4 regions of the Streptomyces sp. NPDC037013 genome follow, and region 2 is predicted to be linked to each of the others. Evidence: riboswitches for the same ligand, from Rfam matches in the RefSeq annotation. Region 2 holds a riboswitch; each other region holds the start of a gene.
What was found. A riboswitch is a leader RNA that binds a small molecule or an ion and turns the genes downstream of it on or off. The one in region 2 is predicted to bind cyclic di-AMP.
Positions count from the first base shown of each region.

Region 1: linked by a shared signal. The riboswitch ahead of ACZ7DY_RS25935 (transglycosylase family protein) and the one ahead of ACZ7DY_RS06590 (C40 family peptidase) in region 2 are both predicted to bind cyclic di-AMP.
Region 3: linked by a shared signal. The riboswitch ahead of ACZ7DY_RS21620 (M23 family metallopeptidase) and the one ahead of ACZ7DY_RS06590 (C40 family peptidase) in region 2 are both predicted to bind cyclic di-AMP.
Region 4: linked by a shared signal. The riboswitch ahead of ACZ7DY_RS22275 (M23 family metallopeptidase) and the one ahead of ACZ7DY_RS06590 (C40 family peptidase) in region 2 are both predicted to bind cyclic di-AMP.

Region 1 is NZ_JBVJRV010000007.1:109,393-111,585, forward strand. Features, by position in the region: gene ACZ7DY_RS25935 (transglycosylase family protein) at 107-832, opposite strand; cyclic di-AMP (ydaO/yuaA leader) riboswitch at 837-1,039, opposite strand; gene ACZ7DY_RS25940 (transglycosylase family protein) at 1,235-2,193, opposite strand, start outside.
Region 2 is NZ_JBVJRV010000002.1:312,564-314,756, forward strand. Features, by position in the region: gene ACZ7DY_RS06590 (C40 family peptidase) at 26-1,237, opposite strand; cyclic di-AMP (ydaO/yuaA leader) riboswitch at 1,246-1,401, opposite strand; gene pcrA (DNA helicase PcrA) at 1,670-2,193, shown strand, end outside.
Region 3 is NZ_JBVJRV010000005.1:589,038-591,230, forward strand. Features, by position in the region: gene ACZ7DY_RS21620 (M23 family metallopeptidase) at 170-973, opposite strand; cyclic di-AMP (ydaO/yuaA leader) riboswitch at 986-1,148, opposite strand; gene ACZ7DY_RS21625 (M16 family metallopeptidase) at 1,366-2,193, opposite strand, start outside.
Region 4 is NZ_JBVJRV010000006.1:21,638-23,830, reverse strand. Features, by position in the region: gene ACZ7DY_RS22280 (PP2C family protein-serine/threonine phosphatase) at 1-511, shown strand, start outside; cyclic di-AMP (ydaO/yuaA leader) riboswitch at 732-894, shown strand; gene ACZ7DY_RS22275 (M23 family metallopeptidase) at 906-1,985, shown strand; gene ACZ7DY_RS22270 (aldo/keto reductase) at 2,063-2,193, shown strand, end outside.

The DNA.
Region 1 (2,193 bases), on a different contig from region 2:
GGCCCCGCCCCGGTGCGTACGGGGGATACGCGCACCGGGGCGGGGAGCCCGTGGGGACGGGGGCCGGCCGTGCGTCCGCCGAGGCACGGCCGGGTGGGGAGCAGCCTCAGCCGAGGTGGAGCTGCTGGCCCGGGTAGATGAAGTCGGCGTCGTCGATGATGTCGCCGTTCAGCTTGTAGACCTTCTGCCAGCCGCCCTTGACGTGGTGCGCCTGGGCGATCTTGGAGAGGGTGTCGCCCGTCTCGACCTTGTACTCGCCGTCGCCCTTCTTGACCGTCTTGCCGGTCGGGGTCTCGACGGTCTTCTTGGACTCGGTCTGCGGCGCGGGCTGCGGCTTCGGCGCGGCCTGCTGCTGGTGCTGCGGAGCGGCCTGCTGCTGCGTCCGCTGCGGCTGCGGCTTCTCCTGCGGAGCCTGCTGCTGCGGGGCCTGCTGCTGCGAGCCGCCGCCGCTGCTGGGCGAGGCGCCCGAGAGGCCGACGCCGCAGGACGGCCAGGCGCCCTTGCCCTGGCCCGCCAGGACCTTCTCGCCGATCTCGATCTGCTGGGCCTTGGAGGCCTTGTCGGCGGTCGGCGCGTACTTGGTGCCGCCGTACGCGGCCCAGGTGGACGGCGAGAACTGCAGGCCGCCCTGGTAGCCGTTGCCGGTGTTGATGGACCAGTTGCCGCCGGACTCGCACTGGGCGACGGCGTCCCACTCGGAGGTGGTGGCGGCGGAGGCCGAGCCGGCCGCCATCAGCGGGGCGGCGACGGCGGCGCCGGTCACGCCGACGAGCGTGGCGACGCGGGTGGCCTTGGACGGACGGCGGTGCTTGCCCTTGCTGGAAAGCAGCATGAGTTGATCCCCTACACCGACGCCTGCGAGGTGAGCTGTCGGGTTCGGGCCGATGTGGTTGCCCGGTCGCACTCCTTGAGCGCGACTTCACCCCTAGCCGTTCCCGTCCGTTGCGCGGCGCCCAGCCTCTCGGCTGCCCACCCCCTCAACGGACGGACCCGGCACAAACCTTGGGTCCCCCGCTCCTGCCCACGGCGCTCTTGAGCGACGACTGTTCCCGTCCGGCCGTTGGCAGGATTCGGCGTACCGACCGGCGGGGCTCACCAGTGGCGAGCGGTGACGACGGTAATCACGTCTTCCACACAATTTCAAAGACGATCAGGGCTTCTGAGACCCATGTCTCACTCGCGCCAAAGCGGACATACGCCGCGAAGGCCCCGGCAGACGCATCGTCAACTACCGTTACTTTTCGCCCAGATCGAGGCTCTGACCGGGGAGAATGAGGTCCGGGTCGGCGCCGACGGTCTTCTTGTTCTCGGCGTAGAGCTCGTGCCAGCCGCCGTCGACGTCGAGGTCGTCCGCGATGAGCGAGAGGTTGTCCCCGGAGCGCACCGTGTACGTCCCGTCGGCGACCGCGCCGGTGCGCTCGTCGCCGCGCGAGGCGTGCCGTCCGGGACGCCCGCCTGCACCCCCGCTCTCGTCGGCGCGGTCGCCGCGGTGGCGGCCGGAGGAGCCGTCGGAGCCCTCGGAGGGGGCGGTGGCGTCCTCAGGGTCGGGCGAAGTGCCGTCCCCGGTCCCGGACTTGCCGGAGCCGTCCGTGCCGCCCTTGCCGTCGGCGTCGCCCTTCCCGCCCCTGCCGTCCTTCTTGCCGTCCTTTTCGCCGGACTCGTCGTGATTCTTCTCTCGCGAGCCGGCGCCCTTCCCGGGCGTGTCGCCCGAGGCGTCCGCCGGGTCCGTCGACGCGTCGTCGGACGGCTCGGCGGAGTCCGCGGGTTCGCCGGACGCGTCACCCTTCTCCGCGCCGTCCTTCGACCCCTTGGCGTCCCCGGAGTCCTTGGATTCCTTCGAGTCCTTGGAGCCCTCGGCGCCGGTCGAACCGGACGGATCGGAGGGTTCCGGGGTGATGGGGGCGCCCGGGTCCACGTCGGCCGCCGCGCCGCCGTCGGTGAGACCGGCGATCGGGGCGCAGCTCGGCCAGGCGGCGGTGCCCTTGGCGTCGAGGACCTTCTCGGCGACGGCTATCTGCTGGGACTTGGAGGCCTGGTCGGCGCTGGGCGCGTAGTCGAGGCCGCCGTAGCTCTCCCATGTCTCCTGGGAGAGCTGGAGTCCTCCGTAATAACCGTTGCCCGGGTCGGCGCTCCACGCGCCACCGCTCTCGCACTGGGCGAGCTTGTCCCAGGTGGTGGTGGAGGCGGCGCTCG
Region 2 (2,193 bases):
GCGGCCCTACAGTAGAGGGTGGTTTTCAGGCGGGACGCACCACGCCGTGGATCGGCATGTAGTAGATCGACTCGACGCGGACGTTCGCGCCCGGCTTCGGGGCGTGGATCATCTTGCCGTTGCCGATGTAGATCCCCACGTGGCTGATGTCGTCGTAGAAGAACACCAGGTCACCCGGTTTCGCGTCCGCCGTTTTCACGGTCGTGCCGGCCTTCACCTGGTCCCACGTGGTGCGCGGCAGGGAGATCCCCGCGGCCTTCCACGCGTCCTGGGTGAGCCCGGAGCAGTCGTAGGAGTCGGGGCCGGTGGCGCCCCAGACGTACGGCTTGCCGATCTGTGCCTCCGCGAAGTCGATGACCTTCGCGGCCTTGGTGGCGTAGCCGCCGTCCGTGGTGCCGGAACCCGTACCGGACCCCGAGCCCGCGTCCGCACCGGACCCCGCGTCCGACCCCGTGTCGGACCCGGAGCCCTGGCCCTGCTCGCGCTCCTTCTGCCGCCGCGCCTCCTCCGCCCTGCGCTCGCGCTCCGCCTCGGCGGCCTGCTCGCGGGCGAGCTTCTCGGCCTTCCGCCTGGCCTCCTGCTTCTTCTTCCGCTCGATCTCCGCGAGCCGCGCCTTCTCCTGGGCCGTCAGCCGCGACAGGAGTTCGCGTGCGTCGCCCAGCTTCTTCTGGACGGTCCGCTTGCTCGTCCTGAGGTCGTCCCGCGAGTCGCTGAGGGTCTCCAGACTCTTCGCGGCCCGCGTGCGCTGCTTCGTCGCCGACGCCCGCTGCGCCTGGTAGTCGTCGACCGCCTTCTTCTGGCGCGTGGTCAGCCGGTCCGCCAGGTGGTTCTGGTCGAAGTAACCCTGCGGGTCGTCGGCGAGCATCATCGCGGCCGTCTCGGAGACGGCCCCGGTGCGGTACTGCGCGGCGGCGAACGAGCCGAGCTCCTTGCGCGCGGCGTTCAGCCTGTCGGTGCGCCTGGCCACGTCGTCCAGGAGGTGGTCGACCTTCTTGCGCTGCTTGTCGGTGCGCTCCTTGGCCGAGTTGTACTTCTGGGTGGCCACGCCGGCCTGCCGGTAGAGCTCGTCGACCTTCTTCTGGACCTCTTCGAGGCTGGGTCCGGCCGGCGCGGAGGGCGCCGCCTGGGCGCTCTGCGACAGGAGGGCGACGGAGGTGAGGGCAGCCGTCGTGAGGCCGAGGGCGGGGGCCGTGCGAATTCCGGCTGCCCGGGTCCGCGGCTTGCGGTGCGACGCCAAGGGAGGCGACTCCTTCCGTAGACCGCCTACCGGGTTAGCTGTCGGGTTCGGGCGGGTGGTCCGGAAGGTTGCCCTACGGTCCCGTACTTCGTACGGGACCGATTCACCCCAAGTTTTCGGTGGGTCCCCGGCTCCGAACATGTCGGACTCGGCGGAGGCCACCCGTTCCCGGCGGGGTTCGCCGGTGGGGGACGAGCGGCCCGCGGAGCACGCTAGCCAACCCGTGTGGCCCGTGTGAAGGTTGATGTTCGATATGCCCGATACATTTTCGTGATGTTGCGGAGCCCGTGCCGTGACCCCCACCGGCCGGATGCGGAGGGTCATCGTCCGCGAGCCGGGCGTAGCGCGCCGCCCGGTGGCGTGCCAGGTCACATGTGAGGTGACCGGAACCCGCAGCGGGTTGTCAGTGGGGCCGCCTAGACTCGGGAGGCGATGAGCAGCCTCTTTGATGACAGCTTCCTGGCGGACCTGCAGCCCTCCCGGGCCGCGGACGAAGAGCCCCCGCCGCCGCCCGAGGACAGCGCTCCGGAACCGGTTCCGGACGACTTGTTCAGCGGGAAGTTCGACGTGCCCATGACCCGGGACACGCACTACCGCGACGGCGCCCCGCGCCCGGTCATCGACCCGGCGTCGCTCCTCGACGGCCTGAACGAGAACCAGCGCGCGGCCGTCGTCCACGCGGGCTCCCCCCTGCTCATCGTCGCCGGCGCCGGCTCCGGCAAGACCCGCGTGCTGACCCACCGCATCGCGTACCTCCTCGCCGAGCGCGGTGTGCACCCCGGCCAGATCCTGGCGATCACCTTCACGAACAAGGCCGCGGGCGAGATGAAGGAGCGCGTCGAGCAGCTCGTCGGCCCGAGGGCCAACGCCATGTGGGTGTCGACCTTCCACAGCGCCTGCGTCCGCATCCTGCGCCGCGAGTACAAGAAGCTGGGCTTCACGTCCTCCTTCTCGAT
Region 3 (2,193 bases), on a different contig from region 2:
AACGGACCTCCGCCCTCTCGTCTTCGACGACTCTATTGCAGAGTTTCGCGATTTCAGACGGAGATCCGGAATTCATGGAGGTCTTTTGGCCAAGGAGCGGTGGAGAACGCGAAGACCCCGGCTCGTGAGGAGCCGGGGCCTTCGTGCAGTGCTGCGGGGTACGCGTCGGTCAGACGTTGACGCCGTGCGCGCGCAGGTACGCGATGGGGTCGATGTCCGAGCCGTAGTCCGGGCCGGTGCGGGCCTCGAAGTGGAGGTGCGGGCCGCTGGAGTTGCCGGTCGAGCCGGAGAGGCCGATCTGCTGGCCCGGGGTGACCGTCTGGCCGACGGAGACACCGAGGGACGACATGTGGCCGTACTGGGTGTACGTGCCGTCGTTCATCTTGATGACCACGTTGTTGCCGTAGGCCCCGCCCCAGCCCGCCTCGACGACGGTGCCGGAGCCGACCGCGTGGACGGAGGTGCCGGAGGCGGCGTGGAAGTCGATGCCGGTGTGGCTGCCGGAGGACCACATGGCGCCGCCGGTCTGGTAGCCCGTGGAGACGTACGAACCGGAGACCGGGGCCACGTAGGTGTTCAGGCGCTTGCGCTCGGCCTCGCGGGCGGCGCGCTCCTTGGCCTCGCGCTCCTTCTTGGCCTTCGCCTTGGCCTCGGCCTCCGCCTTGCGCTTCTCCTCGGCCGCCTTCTTCTTGGCGGCCTCTTCGGCCTTCTTGGCGGCAGCGGCGTCGTCGGCGGCCTGGCGCTGGGCTGCGGCCTGCGCGTCGACGCTGTCGGCGAGCGAGTCGCCGACGGATATCGCCTGGGTGAGGCCGGTGTGCTCCACGGCCGCTTCGTCGGCGGCGGCGAGCGCGGGGGCGGCAAGGCCTCCGATGACACCGGTGGTGGTGAGCGCCGCGACACCCGCGACGTTCGCGGTGGTCCGCGTGAGACGGCTCGGACGACGGTGCTTCCCGGTGGCACGGGTGAACGCCATGTGGCGGGTGTTCCTTTCCTTCCCTCTCGCCTACCGGGTTAGCTGACGGGTTCGGAGCAGGAAGGTCTCCTACGGGTCCCTCACCTCGCGGCAAGGTGCCCGATTCACCCCAGGGGACATGTGGGTCCCCGGCTCCCCTGGCTTGCGCCGTACGGGGACTCGGCGATGACTGTCCGGTGCCGCGGATGCGGCGTACTGCGCGACGAACAGCCGGACCGACGCTAAACGGGGCCTCTTTCAATCCACAAACAGAACTCGACTTTTGTAGCGCACGCCACAGGGCAGACGGGCAACCACCGTATGAATACGGACATATGAGGACCCCGGCGGCCGAAGCGGTCACCGGGGTCCGATATGTCCTGACTGTCACTCAGCCCGTGCGCACGTCACCGTCAGCCCGTGACCACACTCACTTCGCCGATCCCGAGGGCCCTGACGGGCTCCTCGATCTGCGAGGCGTCCCCCACGAGGATCGTCACCAGACGGTCCTCCGGGAAGGCGTTCACGACGGCCGCGGTGGCCTCCACGGTGCCGGTGTCGGCCAGCCGGCGGTACAGCTGCGCCTGGAAGTCGTCCGGCAGGTGCTGCTCGACCTGGTCGGCGAGGGTGGCCGCCACGGAGGCGGCCATCTCGTACTTGAGGGGGGCCACGCCCACCAGGTTCTGCACGGCGACGTCGCGCTCGGCGTCGGTGAGCCCCTCGGCGGCGAGGGTGCGCAGGACCTTCCAGAGGTCCTCCAGCGCCGGCCCGGTGTTCGGGGTGTCCACGGAGCCGCTGATGGCCAGCATCGCCGCGCCCGTGCCGTCCGGCGCCGAGCGCAGGACCTGGCTGAACGCCCGTACGCCGTAGGTGTATCCCTTCTCCTCGCGCAGGACGCGGTCCAGGCGGGAGGTGAGCGTGCCACCCAGGCAGTACGTGCCGAGCACCTGGGCGGGCCAGACGCGGTCGTGCCGGTCGGCGCCGACGCGGCCGATCAGCAGCTGCGTCTGGACCGCTCCGGGACGGTCCACGATCACGATGCGGCCGCGGTCGTCGGCGGTCACCGGCGGGACCGGGCGGGGCTCGCCCGGGGAGCCCGTCCAGGCGCCCACGGTGTCCGCGAGGACGGCGTCCAGGTCGGTGCCGGCCAGGTCGCCGACGACGACGAGGGTGGCCGTGGCGGGCCGGACGTGCTTCTCGTAGAAGGTGCGCACCGCCGCCGAGTCGATGGCCGCGACCGT
Region 4 (2,193 bases), on a different contig from region 2:
CCAGCGCCTGGAGCGGGCCCTCGCGCGCGAGGGCACCCGGCGCGACGGTCTGGACGCCTTCGAGGGGTTCACCACCGCCGTCCTCGCCGAGATCCGGCACGCCGACGGCGGCGTACGGCTGATCAACCGGGGGCATCCGCCGCCGCTGCTGCTGCGCGGGGACGGGCGGCTGTGCGTCCTGACGGCGACCGAGCCCGCGCTCCCGCTCGGCATGGGCGAGCTGGGCGTCTGGCCGGACCGGGCGGACGAGACGGAGTTCCCGCCGGGCGCGACGCTGCTCTTCTACACGGACGGGTTGTCGGAGGCCCGGGACGCGGAGGGCACGTTCTACGACCCTGCGACCCGGCTCGGCGGGCGGATCTTCCCGGGGCGGGGCGGTCCGCGCGCGCTGCTCGCCGCGCTCGCCGAGGAGGTGCGGCGGCACACCGGGGGCCGGATGACCGACGACATGGCGCTGCTCGCCGTGCGGCGGCCCGTCGCCGGGGATCCGGACGTCACCACCGGTGACTGAAGTTCACCGTTCCGCAGGGCAACTGACATCCTGTCAAGGGAATGTGAAGTTCCGGTGCGGACCAAGGTGGGTCAACTCGCCCCGTTCCGGCACCCCGTGTCCCGATACGTACAGGCGATCAGCGTTAACGATCAACCGGAACGGCTTGGAATACCGACCCGCTGTCTATTAACGTTCGATAACGCAGCGCGGTCGTCCCAGCCGTCACTAGAGGCGGCTCCGTGCGCACGCGCCTAATCCCGCAAGGGAGCCGGGGAACCACCAACTTGGGGTGAATCGGGCATCTGCGCCTCATGCATCCGTGCATCCGCGCCAGGCGCCCGTAGGAGACCTTCCTGCTCCGAACCCGTCAGCTAACCCGGTAGGCGAGAAGGAAGGAAAGGAGTGCGCCCCAGTGGCGTCCAACCGGCCTGCCCCCCAAGCCGTGTACATACCGAATGACGACGACTTCGGTCCGTACGACGAGGGCTCCTTCGACGAGTGGAACCCCACCGAGGAGTCCGTCCGTCCCGTCCGCGGCAGGCACCGTGTGCACAAGAAGGCCGGTGGCGGCCTCGCCCGCAGCTCCACCGTGCTCGGCGTGGGCGTCATCGCGGCCGTCGGCGCGGGCGGCATGGCCACCGCGCAGGACGGCAAGCCGCCGGTCGCCATATCCATGCCGGACCTGCCGGGCGTGGGCACCGTCGCGGACTCGCTGCCGGACGCCGAATCCCTGCCGGGCGTCGGCTCGTTGCTGGCCGGCGACACGGCGGAGGCCGCTCCGTCCGTCGCCGCCGCGACGCCGCTCACCGCGGCCGGCGTGAGCACCGCCGACGCCGAACAGGGCACCACCGACGCGGGCGAGGCACTGCGCGCCCGCATCATGCGGCAGGCCGAGAACCAGCAGCACCAGGCGGACTCCGCCGTACGCACCGCCGCCGAGGACGCCGCCGTCAAGAAGGCCGCCGACGAGGCCGCCGCGCAGCAGAAGGCCGCCGAGCGGAAGGCGGACGCCAAGGCCGCCGCCGAGAAGAAGAAGCAGGAGGAGGCCCGCAAGGCCAAGGCCGAGGCCGCGCGCCTTGCCAAGCTCGCCAAGAGTTACGCCATCCCGACCTCCTCGTACACGCTCACCTCGCACTTCGGCGACGCCGGGTCCATGTGGTCCTCGGGCCACCACACCGGCCTGGACTTCGCCGCTCCCACGGGTACCCCGCTCAAGGCCGTGCACACCGGCACCGTCAAGGAGGCCGGCTGGGCGGGCGCGTACGGCTACCGCACCGTGCTCGAACTCGAGGACGGCACGGAGGTCTGGTACTGCCACCAGTCCTCGCTCAACGTCAGCGCGGGCCAGAAGGTCAGCACGGGCGACGTCATCGGCCGCGTCGGCGCGACCGGCAACGTCACCGGGCCGCACCTCCACCTGGAGGTCCACACCCCCGACGGCACCGGGATCGACCCGCTGGGCTGGCTCCAGAGCAAGGGGCTCAACCCCTGAGCACTGTCCGCGAGGGTTTGACGGTTCCTTGAAGTGCGGGACGGAATTCGGTTTCCGTCCCGGACGTTGCGGAACGTATGACTTCTCTTCGCCGACTCGGCTCTTCCGACCTCGAGGTGTTCCCCCTCTCCCTCGGCGGCAACGTCTTCGGCTGGACCGCCGACCGCACGGCGTCCTTCGACGTCCTCGACGCCTACACCGCCGCGGG